4 regions of the Vreelandella indica genome follow, and region 1 is predicted to be linked to each of the others. Evidence: predicted binding sites of a transcription regulator. Region 1 holds the regulator's gene; each other region holds the start of a gene.
The links. The regulator sigma-54, encoded in region 1, starts transcription at its own class of promoters, with help from an activator protein. The targets are predictions, from matches to a motif close to TGGCACNNNNNTTGCTNT.
Positions count from the first base shown of each region.

Region 2: a site for sigma-54 is predicted at 1,555-1,572, ahead of glnA (glutamate--ammonia ligase). Genes of this name have one in related genera too.
Region 3: a site for sigma-54 is predicted at 2,107-2,124, ahead of V8L71_RS03445 (formate/nitrite transporter family protein). Genes of this name have one in related genera too.
Region 4: a site for sigma-54 is predicted at 1,397-1,414, ahead of speB (agmatinase). Genes of this name have one in related genera too.

Region 1 covers NZ_JBANSO010000001.1:204,895-209,109, forward strand. The annotation lists gene lptA (lipopolysaccharide transport periplasmic protein LptA) at 1-363, shown strand, start outside; gene lptB (LPS export ABC transporter ATP-binding protein) at 375-1,124, shown strand; gene V8L71_RS01010 (RNA polymerase factor sigma-54) at 1,248-2,663, shown strand; gene hpf (ribosome hibernation-promoting factor, HPF/YfiA family) at 2,762-3,070, shown strand; gene V8L71_RS01020 (PTS sugar transporter subunit IIA) at 3,075-3,545, shown strand; gene rapZ (RNase adapter RapZ) at 3,635-4,215, shown strand, end outside.
Region 2 covers NZ_JBANSO010000004.1:28,236-32,450, forward strand. The annotation lists gene glnA (glutamate--ammonia ligase) at 1-1,333, opposite strand, end outside; gene V8L71_RS03665 (hypothetical protein) at 1,867-2,490, shown strand; gene V8L71_RS03670 (acyltransferase family protein) at 2,527-3,555, opposite strand; gene V8L71_RS03675 (alpha/beta hydrolase) at 3,707-4,215, shown strand, end outside.
Region 3 covers NZ_JBANSO010000003.1:177,714-181,928, reverse strand. The annotation lists gene V8L71_RS03450 (sigma-54 interaction domain-containing protein) at 1-1,909, opposite strand, end outside; gene V8L71_RS03445 (formate/nitrite transporter family protein) at 2,284-3,096, shown strand; gene cynS (cyanase) at 3,156-3,596, shown strand; gene V8L71_RS03435 (fructosamine kinase family protein) at 3,625-4,215, opposite strand, start outside.
Region 4 covers NZ_JBANSO010000010.1:62,566-66,780, reverse strand. The annotation lists gene V8L71_RS08910 (sigma-54 interaction domain-containing protein) at 1-1,253, opposite strand, end outside; gene speB (agmatinase) at 1,511-2,461, shown strand; gene V8L71_RS08900 (YjiH family protein) at 2,601-3,983, shown strand; gene V8L71_RS08895 (5-guanidino-2-oxopentanoate decarboxylase) at 3,994-4,215, shown strand, end outside.

The DNA.
Region 1 (4,215 bases):
GTCTATACAGGCAATGTCGATATTCGCCAAGGCGGAATGCAATTACGTGGCGAGCGAGTAGAGATCGAACGCAACGAGGCAGGCGAGCTCTCCCGCGCGACCTCCACCGGTGAGCGCGCTTACTTACGTCATCAAGCTGAAGGGCAAGAAGGCCCTACAGAAGGTTGGGCAAGGCGCATTATTTATCATGTCGCTGAACGCCGCGTTGAGCTGATCGACCAAGCCGAATTAACGCAACAAGAAGACACCTTCACCGGCGGTCGCCTTGAATATTTCATTGACCGTGAAGTGATTCAGGCCCGCTCTGACGTTGACGGCAGCGAAACCCAGCGCATACGTATGACGCTTCAGCCTGAACAATAGGGAGCCAAGCCTTGGCAACTACAGACACTGCGCCAATCAAAACCCTATATGCCCACCACTTGGCCAAAAGCTATAAGCGACGCCGAGTCGTTAAAGACATCAATTTAGAGATCTCCCAAGGCAGCATTGTGGGCTTACTGGGCCCTAACGGCGCGGGCAAAACCACCTCGTTTTATATGATTGTGGGGCTGGTGAAATCCGATGCTGGCAAAGTGGGTATCGACGATGTAGATCTAACCCGCGCGCCAATGCATGAACGCGCTGCGGCGGGTATCGGCTACCTTCCGCAAGAAGCGTCTATTTTTCGTAAATTATCGGTTGCCGATAATATTATGGCGATACTCGAAACGCGCAAAGAGCTCAGCCGTCGCGACCGCGAGCAGCGCCTGGAAGCGCTACTTGAAGATTTTCACATTACCCATATTCGCGACAACCTGGGCATGAGCCTTTCAGGCGGTGAACGCAGGCGGGTGGAGATTGCTCGCTCACTGGCGACAGAACCCGCATTCATTCTTCTGGACGAGCCCTTTGCTGGCGTAGACCCCATTTCGGTGGGCGAGATCAAAACCATTATTCGGGCATTAAAGCAGCGCCACATCGGCGTACTGATTACCGACCACAACGTTCGCGAAACCCTGGATATTTGTGATATCGCCTACATCGTGGGCGATGGTCAAATCATCGCCAGCGGCTCTCCAGCCTCGATACTCACTAACCAGAAAGTGAGGGAGGTTTATCTAGGCGCTGATTTCCGCCTCTAGCCTATTTTTCACTTCTAATTAGCGCTCTACAACAACTTTACTACCAATGGCATGCTTATTGCACTTGCACCGGAGACCTACTCACACTAGGGTGGAGCATTCTGATTAACGAGTGGTTCTCAGATGGTCATGAAAGCTTCTCTTCAACTGCGCATGGGCACACAGCTGACCATGACACCTCAGCTGCAGCAGGCCATTGCTCTGTTACAGCTATCAACGCTGGACTTACGTCAAGAAATTCAGCAGGCCCTAGATGCCAACCCCATGCTGGAACAAGAGGATGAATTTGGCGAACAGGCTGCCAGCGAGCCCAAAGAGGAAGAGTGGTCAGAGAGCATTCCCACCGAGCTCTCGGTAGATAGTGATTGGTCTGACACCTACCAAGATATGGGCAGTCACGGTGGCTCCAGCAGCGAAGGACCTGATTTTGAGCGCCAGGCTGCTGGCCAGAGTCTTCATGGGCACTTGCTGTGGCAGCTAGCCATGACTGATTTTGGCGCGCGAGAGCAACTTGTCGCAGAAAGTCTTATCGACGCGTTAGATGCTAATGGCTACTTAACTCAGCCGCTCAACGACATACGTGAAGGGCTTCGCGCCCAAGGTGTCGATGGGCTTAGCCAGCGCGAAGTAGAAACCATTCTGCTTAAGCTTCAGCAATTTGAGCCAACAGGAATATTCGCCCGCGACCTGCGGGAGTGCCTGATGCTGCAGCTGGCCACTCTTCCCGATGATACGCCGTTGCTGGTTCCTGCCCGCCGCTTAGTACGGCAGTTTCTGGAAGCGCTCGGCAAAGATGACATGCGCTTACTAAAACGCCGCCTGGGACTCGATGATGACCAGCTGGCTGATGTCATTCTCCTCATTCGTAGCCTTGATCCACGCCCGGGCAGCGCCTATGGCGATACCGATGATAGTTATGTAACGCCCGACCTGGTCGTACGCCATGACCACGAAGGCTGGCACTTAGAGCTCAATCCTGAGGCATTGCCAAGGCTTCGCATTCAGCCCGACTACGCAAGCTTAATAAAGCGTGCGGATAAAAGTCAGGACAATCAGTTTTTAAAAGAACACCTGCAGGAAGCACGCTGGCTGATCAAGAGCCTCTCTAGCCGCAACGATACGCTACTGCGCGTTGGCCGCGAGATTATCACCCGGCAAATTGGCTTTTTAGAACACGGCGAAGAAGCCATGAAGCCGCTCATATTGGCCGATATCGCCGAGGCCGTGGAAATGCACGAATCGACTATTTCCCGGGTAACCACTCAGAAATTTATTCATACGCCTCGCGGCGTATTTGAACTCAAATACTTTTTCTCAAGCCAAGTCAGCGGCCAGGATGGTGACAGCCATTCAAGCACCGCTATCCGCGCTCGGCTGAAGAAATTGGTTCAAGAGGAGCCGCCAGGCAAGCCGCTTTCTGATAGCCGCTTAGTCACGCTATTAGGGGAGGGGGGAATTCAAGTAGCGCGTCGAACGGTGGCTAAATACCGTGAAGCCATGGGCATTCCCTCCTCTAGCGAGCGACGTCGTTTGCGCTAGCACAAATCAACGTTTTAGGGAAACTCTCGACAAGGGCTTTGCAACGCGGCAAAAAGGGTTACAATCGAAGTACAGTCCGATGGATAAGGAGTACGTCAATGCAAGTTAATATCACTGGTCATCACGTAGAACTGACTGACGCCTTGCGTGACTATGTCAACGAAAAGCTTGAACGTGTAGAGCGCCATTACGACAACATAACCACGGTGCAAGTCACCTTATCTGTGGAGAAAGAGCGCCAGCAGGCCGCCTGTACACTGCACGCAGCAGGTGCTGATTTACATGCGGAAGCCCTAGACAGTGATATGTACGCCGCTATTGACGCATTAGCGGACAAAATTGATCGGCAACTCGTTAAACATAAGGAAAAAGCACAAGCTCGCGCCCAAGGCGCAGGCGTGCGTTAATTCAATGACGTTGGAAACCATACTCCCCCCGGAACGTGTTCTCTTTGACGTACCCGGGGGCAGCAAAAAAAGGGTGCTGGAATTTTTCAGCACCTTTATTGCCCAAAATATCCCCAGTCTGGACAGCCAAGAAGTGTTTAGCCGTTTAATTGGCCGTGAGCGCTTAGGCAGTACCGGGATTGGTAACGGCGTGGCTATTCCCCATGCGCGTAGTCCTCACTGCTCGGCCCCAATTGCTGGTTTTTTAAAACTCGCAGAAGCGATTGATTTTGATGCTATCGACGGCGACCCGGTGGATCTGGTGTTTGTATTGCTAGTTCCAGAAGAGGCTGATGACACACATCTCTCTCTGCTCGGCCAGGTAGCGACCATCATGAACGATGCGGATGCGCGTCAGAAACTGCGTAAAGCAGGCAGCCAGCGCGAACTACTTGAGTTGCTTACCGCTAAAATTCGTGAGCAAACAACTTCCTGAAAGCCTAAACCTGCCAAGCGGTACTCAACGGCAGGTTGATTTGCGCTCACCACCCTTAACGCAGCTTGATCAAAGCAAAGAGAGACTCTATGCAACTTGTGATCATTAGCGGCCGCTCTGGGTCAGGTAAATCTATCGCCTTACAAGCGCTTGAAGATCTTGGCTACTATGCGATTGATAACCTCCCTGCCATGTTGCTGGGGTCGTTGGTGGACGAATTACGCGACCAGGGCGACCGCGCCCATTTGGCGGTCAGTATTGATGCCCGTAACTTGCCTGGCGCCCTGGCACGACTGCCCTCTTTATTAGAGGATTTGCGGCAACGTAAAATTGATTTTCAAGTGATCTATCTGACCACTGATGCGCGCATCTTACTTGAGCGTTACTCCGCAACACGGCGGCGTCACCCGCTGACGCGCGATAGCGAAATGACGCTTGAAGAGGCTATCAATAAAGAAGAAGAAACGCTGCTCGACATTCGTGATCTAGCCGATTTATTGATCGATACCTCGCGGCTATCAGTTCACGATTTGCGTCGTCGCATTACCGACCAAGTCGCCCATCAGCGGCGCGACAAGCTCACGCTGACGCTTGAGTCGTTTGGTTATAAGCGCGGTGTGCCGTTGGATGCTGATTTGGTTTTCGACGTGCGCTGCCTGCCAAACCCATA
Region 2 (4,215 bases), on a different contig from region 1:
GTTCGATGTAGGCATCGATCATTTCGTCGGTGAACACGCCACCTTCGGTCAGGAACGCACGGTCAGCGTCGAGGGCTTCCAGTGCTTGATCCAGGCTGTGTGCTACGGTCGGTACTAACTTGCCTTCTTCTGGCGGCAGGTCGTACAGGTTTTTATCCATTGCATCGCCAGGATGGATCTTGTTCTTGATACCGTCGATACCGGCCATCAACATGGCAGAGAATGCCAGGTACGGGTTGGCAGTCGGATCAGGGAAGCGAGCTTCAACACGCTTGCCTTTCGGGCTAGCGGTGTAAGGAATACGGATAGAAGCAGAACGGTTACGGGCACTGTAGGCCAGCATGACCGGCGCTTCAAAGCCAGGTACCAGACGCTTGTACGAGTTGGTAGAAGCGTTAGTAAAGGCGTTTAGGGCACGGGCGTGCTTGATGATGCCGCCGATATAGAAAAGCGCCATTTCAGACAGGCCAGCGTACTCGTCACCGGCGAACTGGTTCTCACCACCTTTCCAGAACGACTGGTGAACGTGCATACCAGAACCGTTGTCGCCTACCAGCGGCTTCGGCATAAAGGTCGCCGTTTTACCATACGCGTGCGCCACGTTGTGGATCACGTACTTCATTTCCTGCACTTCGTCAGCTTTCTTCACCAGCGTGTTGAATTTAACGCCGATTTCGTTCTGACCCGCGTTGGCAACTTCGTGGTGGTGAACCTCGACAGTCTGGCCAATCGCTTCCAGGGTGTTACACATCGCGCCACGAATATCGTGGAAGCTGTCAACCGGGGGAACCGGGAAGTAGCCGCCTTTAACGCGCGGGCGGTGGCCTAAGTTACCGCCTTCTACCTGGTTACTGGTCGCCCAAGCGCCTTCGTCAGACGTGATTTTGTACATGGAGCCCTGAATGTCAGACTTCCAATGCACTTCGTCAAAGATAAAGAATTCAGGCTCAGGACCGAAAAACGCAGTGTCGCCCAGGCCAGTAGACTCTAGATAAGCTTCAGCGCGCTTGGCGATGGAGCGCGGGTCACGATCGTAGCCCTGCATAGTGGCCGGCTCGATGATGTCGCAGCGCAGAACCAGCGTCGCATCTTCGGTGAAGGGGTCGAGATAGCCAGTGCCATCTTCCGGGCGCAGAATCATGTCGGATTCGTTAATGCCCTTCCAACCTTCGATAGAAGAGCCATCAAACATCTGGCCATTCTCAAAGAATTCTTCGTTCACATCGCGAGCAGGCACAGTCACGTGCTGTTCTTTACCGCGAGTGTCGGTGAAACGCAGATCTACCCACTTAACATCATGTTCTTCAATTAGCGCGAGAGTCTTGGCTGACATAGAGTCCTCCGGTATGAGCGTGGCTTAAAGTTAACGACTGTAAGCTACCGATAAATGTGTTGTTCGACAAAATACGCGCTAAACCGCACGTTTGTCATTCTTGTTCGCTCAACGTTTGCCTGACATTAGTGAACAAATCGCTCAGCGAGCATTTCAGACCGGCTATCGTTTTAGCACGTCGTAGGGCTTATGCCTACGGCCCGCTAGCCGCTTGCAAATATAATGCAGAGAACATGCCAACCCTGCACCAAGATGGCATAAAAAATCAGCAACCAATTGTTTTATAAACGTTAAAAAGTGGACAAGGATGCCTCTTGATGACGCATAGCAGCTAAATGCTGGTTCGGCAGCTGTTTAAAAAAGCCATAGCGCACCAATACAGGGCAAAAATAATGTTTTATGCGCCAATAAAGTGCATGAATAATAGTGAGCCCTCTTTTTTGGCTCGCAAGTTTTTTTACTTGCTACCCAAATAAGCCAGATACTACAATAAATTACAATTTGATAGATTTGCTCACAATCGGAGTCGGCAAATGGGGTCGGTTTGCTTTATCGTTGATGCCATGGTGACGGGTAACATGTTGCCACGCCACTTAAAATCCATACGTGATTCTGGCGTAGCCGACCACTTGCTGCCCATTTTGGTAACCAGCACGCAAGCCCATGCGCGTCTCAGCTCGATTGAGCAGCGCTACCACACTCATTGCTTGATCACCCCCAAGCTACCACTAGGCGCACGCCTCAATAAAGCAGCCTTTGCCAGCCAAGCTGAGTGGTTAATTATTGCGCTGCAGAAGCAGCCACTGCCTGCCAGCCTCTGGGGCTCACTCTACCCGCAATTGAACACCTACAACCTTGATGCCTTAATTGTTGGCCTTGCTCAGCCATCATTAGCCAAACGCATCCTGCGCCGCTTATTGGCAAGCACGCTGCTGTTACCGCCCTACATCGCCGTCAGGCGGGCCTGGCTTGAGCGCTTAGGTGGATTTGATCCCGAGCTGGATGACGCCAGCGCGATTGACGATTTTTTACAGCGTTTGCATGACTGCCCCACTCGCTTAAAAACGTACAGCGGCCGCTTGCTTAGCCAGGCTGCTGAACACACATCCGCCATGCTGCCCAACGACCCGGATCTCGCTTACACATCGAAGCGGTAAGCCGTGCCTTTCGATTTATGCACTCACATATTTCCATTACCGAACCTTCAAGCGCTTGCCAAACAGCATCGCTCCCAGTGTGGTGGTATTCGCCAATTTATTAAGGGCCACCGACCCGGCGAGTCCCACGACGATGAGTACCAGCGCATACACCCCAATCGGCAACGACAAAGGCTCAACGACCAGATCGGCAAGCACAAAGAACATGGGGTGGGCCAAGTAAATCCCAAACGAATACGCATTGATGTGGCGCACCCACAATGGCGCCGGGCGCCCAGCCAAATAACGCATGGCGCAAAGCGTAAACAGCACGAAAAATGGAATCACCCACACCTCTTTGGATGAAAACGCCAGCCAACCCGCAAACGTCGCCGCTATAATTAGCGCCACCAACAGCACCAACCACGCCGGGTGCGCCAATTGCTGCATCCAGGTGGGCCGCTCAGCGAGTACACCCTCTTGAGCTAGCGGGTAGTAGCGCACTAGCACCAGCGCCAGGAAAAACACATAGATCCACCCCAGCGGGGCGATCCACAGCAGGTAGCCGGGCAAATCAACATCAAACCAATAAGCCAGCCCCCAATACGCCATGCTGATAACGCAGGCACCCCACAACCATGGCACCGGATTCAATCGCCACAGCTGCCAGCGGGTAAACAGCCAATAAGCCACGTAAAACTGCATCGCAATGATCAAAAAATAGCCATGCCAGCCCGCATAAACGTAATACTCGATAGCATTAGCCACGAACCCCACCGGCTCATCCGACGCCTGTTGGCTTAACCATTCAGCGGTGGAATAAATAAAGCCATACACAAAGTACGGCACCATCACATACTTTACGCGCTGAATAAGAAACCCCTCCGGCACGGATTTATCGTAGCGAACAGCAAACACAAAGACCGATATAAACAGAAATATTGGCGTACCCAGCACCAGCGGCAGGCGCATTAAATCAGTGGCGACATTATCGAGGCGTTGATTGACGTGATCTAATAAATGAAACAAAAAAACGGCTATACAGCCGTAAGCGCGCAACCAATAGATCTCTTCAATTTTTCGCATTGGGCCTCCCGCCGCTACATACGCCTAACCTGCTATCCTGCATGGCTACTTTGTGTAACTGCTCGGCATAACGAGTCTGCATAGCTACGATGAACAACCAGTACCGCCGCGCTGTCCGACTTTATTAAACTAGTTTAATTCCGGAGAAAACGTGTTCATCCCAAAACCACCTTTCCTCTCCTACCGGTTTCGCACCCTACTCACCACTTTTATTGGGTGGCTAACACTCAGCGGCCACAGCTTGGCAAGCGACGTTGAGCATCATTATTTTTCCTCATCCACCCTCGGTTACGATTACCCTTATAGCGTGTATTTACCTGATAATTATGACACCCAGTCGACTACGCCCTATCCCGTCATTTACATGCTGCACGGCTCTTTTGGCACCGACCGCGACTGGGTTTCCCGCGGCAATTTACAACAGGTAGCCGACAGGTTAATTCGCGCAGGGCATATACCCCCGGCAGTTTTCATTATGCCCGGCAGCCGCAGCTGGTGGGTAGATGGCCATAACGAACCCGCCCGTAGCGCGTTTTTTAATGACCTAATGCCCCACGTGGAAGCTACCTATCGCGTTGGGCAAGAACGCCACCTACGTGGCGTAGCGGGGCTTTCCGCCGGTGGTTACGGTGCGCTTAACTTCGCCCTAGAACGGCCTGA
Region 3 (4,215 bases), on a different contig from region 1:
ACGCTAACGTCGTTGGTTTGATACCCAGTAGCTCCGCGGCGCCGCCCGCCCCCGACACTTTGCCGCCCGCCTGGGAGAGCGCGGCTAGCGTACTTTCTCGTTGGCGCTGGCTAAGCGCATGCTCGGTCAGCAGCGTGGTTTCATGATGTTGCCCGAGGTCACGACCCGCCGTGGGCTCGTTGCTTGTGCGGCTTAACGAGCGGGGCGGCTCCCCCAACAGGAGATCATCGAATACCAGACGCCGATCCTGGGTGACGATTACCTGACGTTCAATGACGTTTTCAAGCTCACGGATATTGCCGGGCCAGGGGTAACGCTGGAGGATTTCTAATTGCGCGGGAGGGATACGCACTCCGGGCTTATTGAATTTGAGGCAGGCTCGGTGCAAAAAATGCCGCGCCAGCAGTGGCACATCCTCAATCCGTTTGCGCAAGGGCACCGAATCGATGGGGAAAACGTTAAGGCGAAAATAGAGGTCTTCACGAAAATGCCCCACCTCAATCATGTCGCGCAGTTCACGGTTGGTCGCGGCAATGACCCGCACGTCGACTTCCCGTGTGCGGTTGTCGCCCACCCGTTCGAACTGTTGATCCTGCAATACACGCAGCAGCTTACTCTGTAACTCGAGAGGAATTTCACCCACTTCATCCAAAAACAGCGTCCCGCCATGGGCGAGCTCAAAACGCCCTGGGCGGTCCTGTACCGCCCCGGTGAAGGCGCCTTTGACATGGCCGAAAAACTCGCTTTCAAACAGGTCACGCGGAATAGCCGCACAGTTTACCCGGATCAGTGGCCGGTCACTGCGCGAACTGCCCGCGTGGATAGCGCGGGCGATCAGCTCTTTACCGGTGCCCGACTCACCACTTATCAGCACATTGGCACTGGTAGGCGCCACCATCTCGATCTGTTTAATCAGCTTTGCCACGGCCGGGCTATTGCCAACAATATCGCGATGGTTGAGCTCTGCTTTTATCTCTTCTTGAAGGTACTCATTTTCCAGTTCCAGGCGCTGCTTGAGCGTCTCCACTTCGGCGAGCGCATCCCGAAGTTGCTGCTCGGCGCGCTTGCGCTCACGAATATCCCGAAACAACACCACGGCGCCCACTAAACGGCCCATCTCAAAAATCGGCGTGCTGGTGTACTCGACCGGAATCGCTTCGCCATTTTTGTGCCAAAACACCTCGTTATCGACATGGTGCACCTGACCGTCGCTGAACGAGGCGTGAATCGGGCACTGCTGCACCGGAAAGTGGCTGCCGTCGGCATGGGTGTGGTGAAACATGAGGTGCGCGTCATGGCCGACCATATCGTCGGTACTCCAGCCCAAAATGCGCTCTGCAGCGGGGTTTACAAACGTCGTTTTGCCCTCCGCATCCAAGCCATAGATCCCCTCGCCTGCCGCGCCAAGGATCAGCTGATTCTGCTTTTCGATACGCTCGAATACCTGTTCGACCCGCTGCCAACCCACTTCCCCCTGGCGGTGCTGGCGACCAAGCTCTGCCTTGGCACGTCGCTGCTCGGCTTTATTACGATCAATCAGCGTTAACAGAAGCTGTTCAGAGTCTTCAATGCACTGGGCATAAACCTCTACCCGGTAGGGCTGGCGCAGCATATCGAGTATCACCAAATCATCCGACCAGGCGGTTTTTTGCACCAGCGCCTCATCCGTAAAGCTCACCCATAGCGGCAGTGACGCACTCAAACGGTGGCTAAAGGGAGCCGCTAGAGGCATGCCTTGCTCAATACCTGTTTGCTCAGTACATAGCTGTTCAATGCATAGCAGCTCACAGGCAGCCGGATTGGCAGCCAATAGCTGATCGGTAAAGGGGTCGATCACAATCATGGCAAGCGGTGAGTAGCCGCCCATGAGTGCAGAGGCTGTGGCGTGCTTGGTTTCCTGCATAAGCATTAGCTACTACCTCAGGATTCAAGGTGATCTTCACTAATGAACCATTCAATTCCCACGCCAGTTACGATTTTTCGTTAATAAAACAACGAAATATCGTTATTTACGATTTTTCGTAACTATTCGAGTGATTCAAAACCAATGCCAAAAAAATAAATTAATCAATTAAAAACAAACGGTTAATCAGCACAATCAAGAGTTGGCACATAAATCGCAATACAAACAGTGATAGTGCGATAGCGCCACACGCTTAATCTCTTTTGCACCAGGAAGGCGCAGCCATCGGTTTTATTGCTCCTATTTATTGCTCCTAGCAGGAAACTCTAAAACTCTTGGGTTAAGCGTTAATTAACCGAAATGACACAGGAGACATGCTTATGTCTTATCTAATGCCCAGTGAATTTGTCACCAAGCTGGTGGATCAGGGTGAATCAAAAATCTATATGGGCACCCGGGATACACTTATTCGCTCCTTTATGGCGGGAGCTACCCTGGCGTTGGCAGTTATTTTCGCCATTACCATAGCGACACAAACAGGCAACTTCTTGATAGGGGCGCTGCTCTTTCCGGTCGGCTTTGTGATGCTTTACCTGATGGGCTATGACCTGCTCACTGGTGTTTTCACACTGGTGCCTCTTGCATGGCTCGACAAGCGGCCTGGCGTCACACTACCCCGAATGCTGAAGTGCTGGGGGCTGGTAGGGCTCGGCAATCTTGGGGGTGCCCTATTTATCGCCACCTTCGGTTACTTGAACTTCACCATGGGCGGCACTGAAGAGATCAACGCTGTCGGCCAAACGATGATGACCGTCGGTGAAAGCCGAACGGTGGGTTATCAGGATGCCGGCATTGCCGGTTGGATCGTGCTCTTCCTAAGAGGCATGTTCTGCAACTGGATGGTGTCCATGGGCGTGGTGGGTGCTGCCATCTCTACAACGGTTTCCGGCAAAATCATGGCCATGTGGATGCCGATTATTGTCTTCTTCTATCTCGGTTTTGAGCACTCCGTTGTCAACATGTTCCTGTTCCCGATTGGTCTGATGATGGGCGCTGACTTCACTCTGTATCAATACATTATGTGGAACGAAATCCCCACCGTACTAGGCAACTTGGTAGGCGGTTTGACGCTGGTTGGCTTGGTTCTCTACACCACCCACGTCCGCACTCAGGCCAAAAAAGTCTTTTCTTGATCGCAGCCTATTAGGCAAAAAAGGGCGTCAAACGCCCTTAACTCTAAAGGAGAACCATCATGGATAAGCTCGAAATGCGTCATACTCTGCTCGCCGCCAAAGCGCGTAAAAAAATGAGCTGGGACGACATTGGTAAAACGGTTGGCATGTCGCCGGTCTGGGTCGCTTCCGCCTGCTACGGCATGAATAGCGCCAGCAGCGATGTGGCTCATCAAATATGCGATACGCTGGGCGTGGAAAGCGACGTCGCCGAAGCGTTAGTGGCGTTTCCCACCAAAGCCTGGGACGAAGCAATTCCCCAGGACCCCTTCATCTACCGCCTGTATGAAGTGGTCGGCGTTTATGGGGAAACCTTGAAGGACGTCGTGCAGGAGAAGTTTGGCGACGGCATCATGAGCGCCATCGACTTCACCATGGAAGTCGACAAAATCGAAGACCCCAAAGGTGATCGGGTATTACTCACCTTGAATGGCAAATTTTTACCTTATAAATCCTGGTAAAACGTAAGACCTAAGCATTGTTAAGGCATTAGGTGGAAGCTTCGACCCTCGCCACGCTGCGCTCAACCGCTGACCGGTAACCGGCACCGAACAGCAGCAGGTGATTCAACAGCGGATAAAGCTGAAACAGCGCTTCACGCCTCGGCCAGTCGGTCGGGGCGTCGCCGTTCCAGTAGGCGTCAAAAAACGCCTCGCCGGGCGAGCCAAACAGAGTCAGCATCGCTAAATCCACTTCCGGGTAGTGGCGATATACCGCGGGGTCTATCAGAGCGGGCCCCTGCGGGGTGGTGAGTACATTCCCCGACCAACAATCACCATGCAGCAGGCTGGGTGGTGCATCGGGCAGCCAGCGCTCTAGATCTTCGGCCAAGCGCTCGATGCGCTCGCGCAGCTGGCTATCCAGCAGCCCTTGCTGGTAGCACGCCTCGCTAAGGGGGAGCAGGCGGCGTTCACGCTGGAAAGCCCGCCCATCACTAAGCGGCGCATTAGGCTGGGGAGTGAGCCCACAGGCATTATCCTGATGCCAACCGTGGGCATCGCCAATCACTTCGTGCAAGCTGCGCAGCCCTTCGCCAAGCGCAGTTGCGTTCTGCGGCCCGGGCACCGTGTCTAACGACTC
Region 4 (4,215 bases), on a different contig from region 1:
GCAAGTGGTGCTACCAGCAGTGCGGGGGAGCCACTCGGCAAGCTGTCGGCTCGCTGTTCGCTATGGGCCTGTGGGGTGGGGGCTTCAATTTGATCGTTGGAACTTGAGAGCCAGGCCCGCTCCAGCCAGTTTTCAAGCTCGCGAACATTTCCTGGCCAGTCGCTGCCCATGAGGGTCGACCACACCTGATTGCCGAGAATTTTTTGCCGTCCATAACGCTGATTCAGCCGTTTTAAGCACGCTTCGACCAGGTCGGGGATATCCTCGCGGCGGTCTCGGAGCGGCGGTAGGGTGACTGGAATCACGTTGAGACGGTAGTAAAGATCCAAGCGAAATAGCCCGGCTTCCACCTGTTTGCCCAGGTCCTGATTGGTCGCCACCACTAAGCGGAAATCGACCCGGCGCGAACGCGTATCGCCCAAGCGGGTCAGGCTGCCATCCTGAATGACTTTGAGCAGCTTGGTTTGCATCAGTAGCGGCAGCTCGCCGATTTCATCAAGGAACAGCGTGCCCCCTTCAGCCTGCTCCAATAAACCAGCTTTACCTTGCCGCGCCGCGCCGCTAAACGCGCCGGGCTGATAGCCAAACATCTCGGACTCGAACAGGTTTTCAGGAATCGCCGCGCAATTGACGTCGATAAAAGGGCCGTTATGGCGCTGACTCCAGCGATGTAGCTGCTTGGCAAAAGCGGTCTTGCCCACGCCGGACTCCCCCAGCATCAGCACATTGGCGTCTGAAGGGGCGACCCGCTTGAGCAGTAGGGCAATTTCCCGCATCACATGGCTTCTGACCTGCAGGTTATCCAGGGCGTCATCCAACGCCTGCTCTTCGGCATCCGGCGCGGCATGGCTGCGCTTTAAGTGTTCGCTAAAGCGTTTTTGGAGCAGCGCGTATTCGTCTTGCAGCAACTGGAGGTCGGTTAAATCTCGCGAGCGACTGATAATGCGTTCCAGCTTGCCATTCACGAACACTGGATAGGCTTCTGCAATGACGCGGCGGCCTGTGCCTGTGATTTGCATCAATTGCGCAGGCCGACGGGTACGCATGACTTCCATGGTAATGGAGGGCTTCAATACCCCAGCCGCCTGTAGCTGTTGGACGCTGCTGGAAAGCAGCTCTTCACGCGATACTCCATAAACCGCTTCGGCACCTGGGCTGACATCCACGATCTGCCCATCGCCACTGACGATAAAGAAGTGGTCGTTGGCGGTTTCTACGATGGTTTGCAGTACGTGCTTGTCTATTTCACTCATTGTGTGTCTCTCACGCCAGCCAGCCTTGCCTAGGCGATTCATAAATGAATGATTGATTCATTTATGAATCGTTGGTGTGCTTGTTTGATGCATTTTTGCATCGTTTTGCCCGTTATCCTACCTGTTTATCGCTAGCGCAGGGTTGGCACGTTCTGTGCAATGTCTTAGAAGACAAAAAACCCAAGAAGACAAAGAACTCAACTAGGCAGCATGGATCAGCCGTGCCTCAACGCCACAATAAATCCAAGGAGATAACGATGTCAGAGTTTAATCAGCCGCTGGGCGGCAACACCATGCCGCGCTTTGCAGGTCCCGCCACCATGATGCGCCTGCCGACGCAAGAGAACGCCCAAGGGCTGGATGCTGCCTTTATTGGCATCCCCATGGATATCGGTACCTCGAACCGCCCCGGCACGCGCCTTGGGCCGCGGCAGATTCGCGATGAGTCGCGCATGCTTCGCCCCTACAATATGGCCACCGGCGCCGCGCCTTTTGAAAGCCTCCAGGTAGCCGATATCGGCGACGTACCGATCAATACGTTCCATCTGCCGAAAAGCGTCGACATTATCACGGCCTTTTACGACGACGTGTTAAAGCATGACTGCATTCCGCTGACGCTAGGCGGCGAGCACACGCTGACGCTACCGATTCTGCGCGCGATGGCCAAAAAGCACGGCCCGGTGGGGTTGATCCATATCGACGCCCACGCCGATGTGAACGAGCATATGTTTGGCGAGCCGATTGCCCACGGTACGCCGTTTCGTCGTGCCCAGGAGGAGGGGCTGCTGGCCCATAACAAAGTCGTGCAAATCGGTCTGCGCGGGACCGGTTACGCCCCTGAGGACTTTGACTGGTGTCGCGAGCAGGGCTTCCGTGTGGTGCAGGCTGAGGAGTGCTGGCATCGCTCGCTGACACCGCTGATGGCCGAAGTGCGTGAACAGATGGGCGATATCCCGGTGTATATCAGTTTCGATATCGATGGACTGGACCCCTCGGTCGCGCCCGGCACCGGCACGGTGGAAATGGGCGGCCTGACCTCTGCCCAAGGGCTTGAGATTGTTCGCGGCGCGGCGGGGTTGAACATCGTCGGCGGTGACTTGGTTGAAGTATCGCCCCCCTATGACCCCAGCGGCAACACGGCGTTGATGGGCGCCACGCTGCTGTATGAAATGCTCTGCATCCTGCCGGGCGTGAAGCGCGGCGATTAAGCCGATGGTAAGACAGTTTTGATTAAAAAAGCGCCGATCTAACAAGGCGCTAATAAAAAAGACAGATGGCAGGAAGGTCGACTTCCTGCCAGGACGCCGCTAGCCCACCTCCAATAATCACTTCCAATAGGTGAATCCTATGTCGAATAGTAACGTTAAGACCGCAATGCCGACCTCGTCGGGGCCGATCCCCCAGGCGCATTTACTGAAGTTTATAGTGCCTTCTTTAATTGGGGTTTTGCTGTTCCTCGTCCCTTTCCAATTTGGCGATACCATCAATATTGGTATGGGCCTTATGGCGGAGGGGTTGCAAACGCTATTAGGCTCAGCGCTGCCAGCTATCGCGGTAGTCGTGCTTTGTCTTTCAGTGGTAGTCACTGTTTATGCCAAGCTAGCTAACCCTGGCTGGGCCAAAAAAGGCATGTTGCACGAGATGTTTCATGTTGGGCCGCTGTGGTTGGCAATGCGTTCTTTAGGCGCTCTGTTTGCGGTGATGACCTATTTCCAGTTTGGGCCTGAGTTCGTCACTGCCTCTTTTACTGGTGGCGTCATGCTCAATGACCTTGCGCCGGTGCTCTTAACGTTCTTCTTCTTTGCCGCGCTGTTGCTACCGTTTCTGGTCGAGTTTGGCTTTATGGAGTTTATCGGCAGCATGGTACGCAAACCGTTCAGGATAATTTTTAACCTGCCGGGGCGCAGCGCCATTGATGCCACTGCCTCATGGATGGGGTCAGGTACCGTGGGTGTGCTCATTACCACGCAGCAGTATGAACAGGGCTATTACAATGGTCGCGAAGCCTCCGTCATTGCCACCAACTTCTCTGTGGTATCTATTGCCTTTGCGCTGTTAGTGACGAGCTTCGTCGATATTAACCATCTGTTTGTGCAGTTTTACACGACGGTCGTGGTGGCAGGGTTAATCGCTGCGGTCATTGTGCCGCGCATCCCACCGCTATCGCGCAAGTCCAATGATTACTATGATCCGGTCGGCTGTCAGTTAAACGAAGAACGTACCGAAAAGGTCGGCCTGTTCCGCTATAGCTTGATTCAAGCCACCAATCGCGCCGCTGGCGCTCCCGGCCCTCGCGAGCTAGCACGTTTGGCGCTGCTCAACGTGATGGATATTTTCCTAGGTTTACTACCCTTGGTGTTTGCCATTGGCACGGTGGCGCTCATTCTGGCGGAGTTTACCCCGCTGTTTACGTGGCTCTCTTACCCCATGGTACCGGTGCTGGAACTGCTGCGTATTCCAGAGGCAGAAGCGGCAGCACCCGCAACGCTGGTTGGCTTTGCCGATATGTTCCTACCAGCGGTATTAGCGACCAATATTGAAAGCGAGCTCACTCGCTTTGTGATCGCCTGTCTCTCCCTGACCCAGCTGATTTACATGTCTGAAATAGGCGCGCTGCTGCTCAAGTCGAAAATCCCCATCAAACTCTGGGAACTGGTGGCCATCTTTCTACTGCGTACCGCGATTACGCTGCCGATCATCGCCTTTATGGCCCACACGTTTTTCTTCTAAGGGGACTGTAATGAGCGTTGAAGAAGCACGTAAACAACCCGCCATGACCTGTGCAGAGCTACTCATTCGGCTGCTGCGGGAGACTTACGGGGTGAGCGCCCTGTTCGGCATCCCCGGCGTGCATACGATAGAGCTTTATCGTGGTCTGGAAGGCAGCGATGTGCAGCATATAACCCCGCGCCATGAGCAGGGCGCGGGGTTTATGGCCGACGGTTATGCCCGCGCCAGCGGC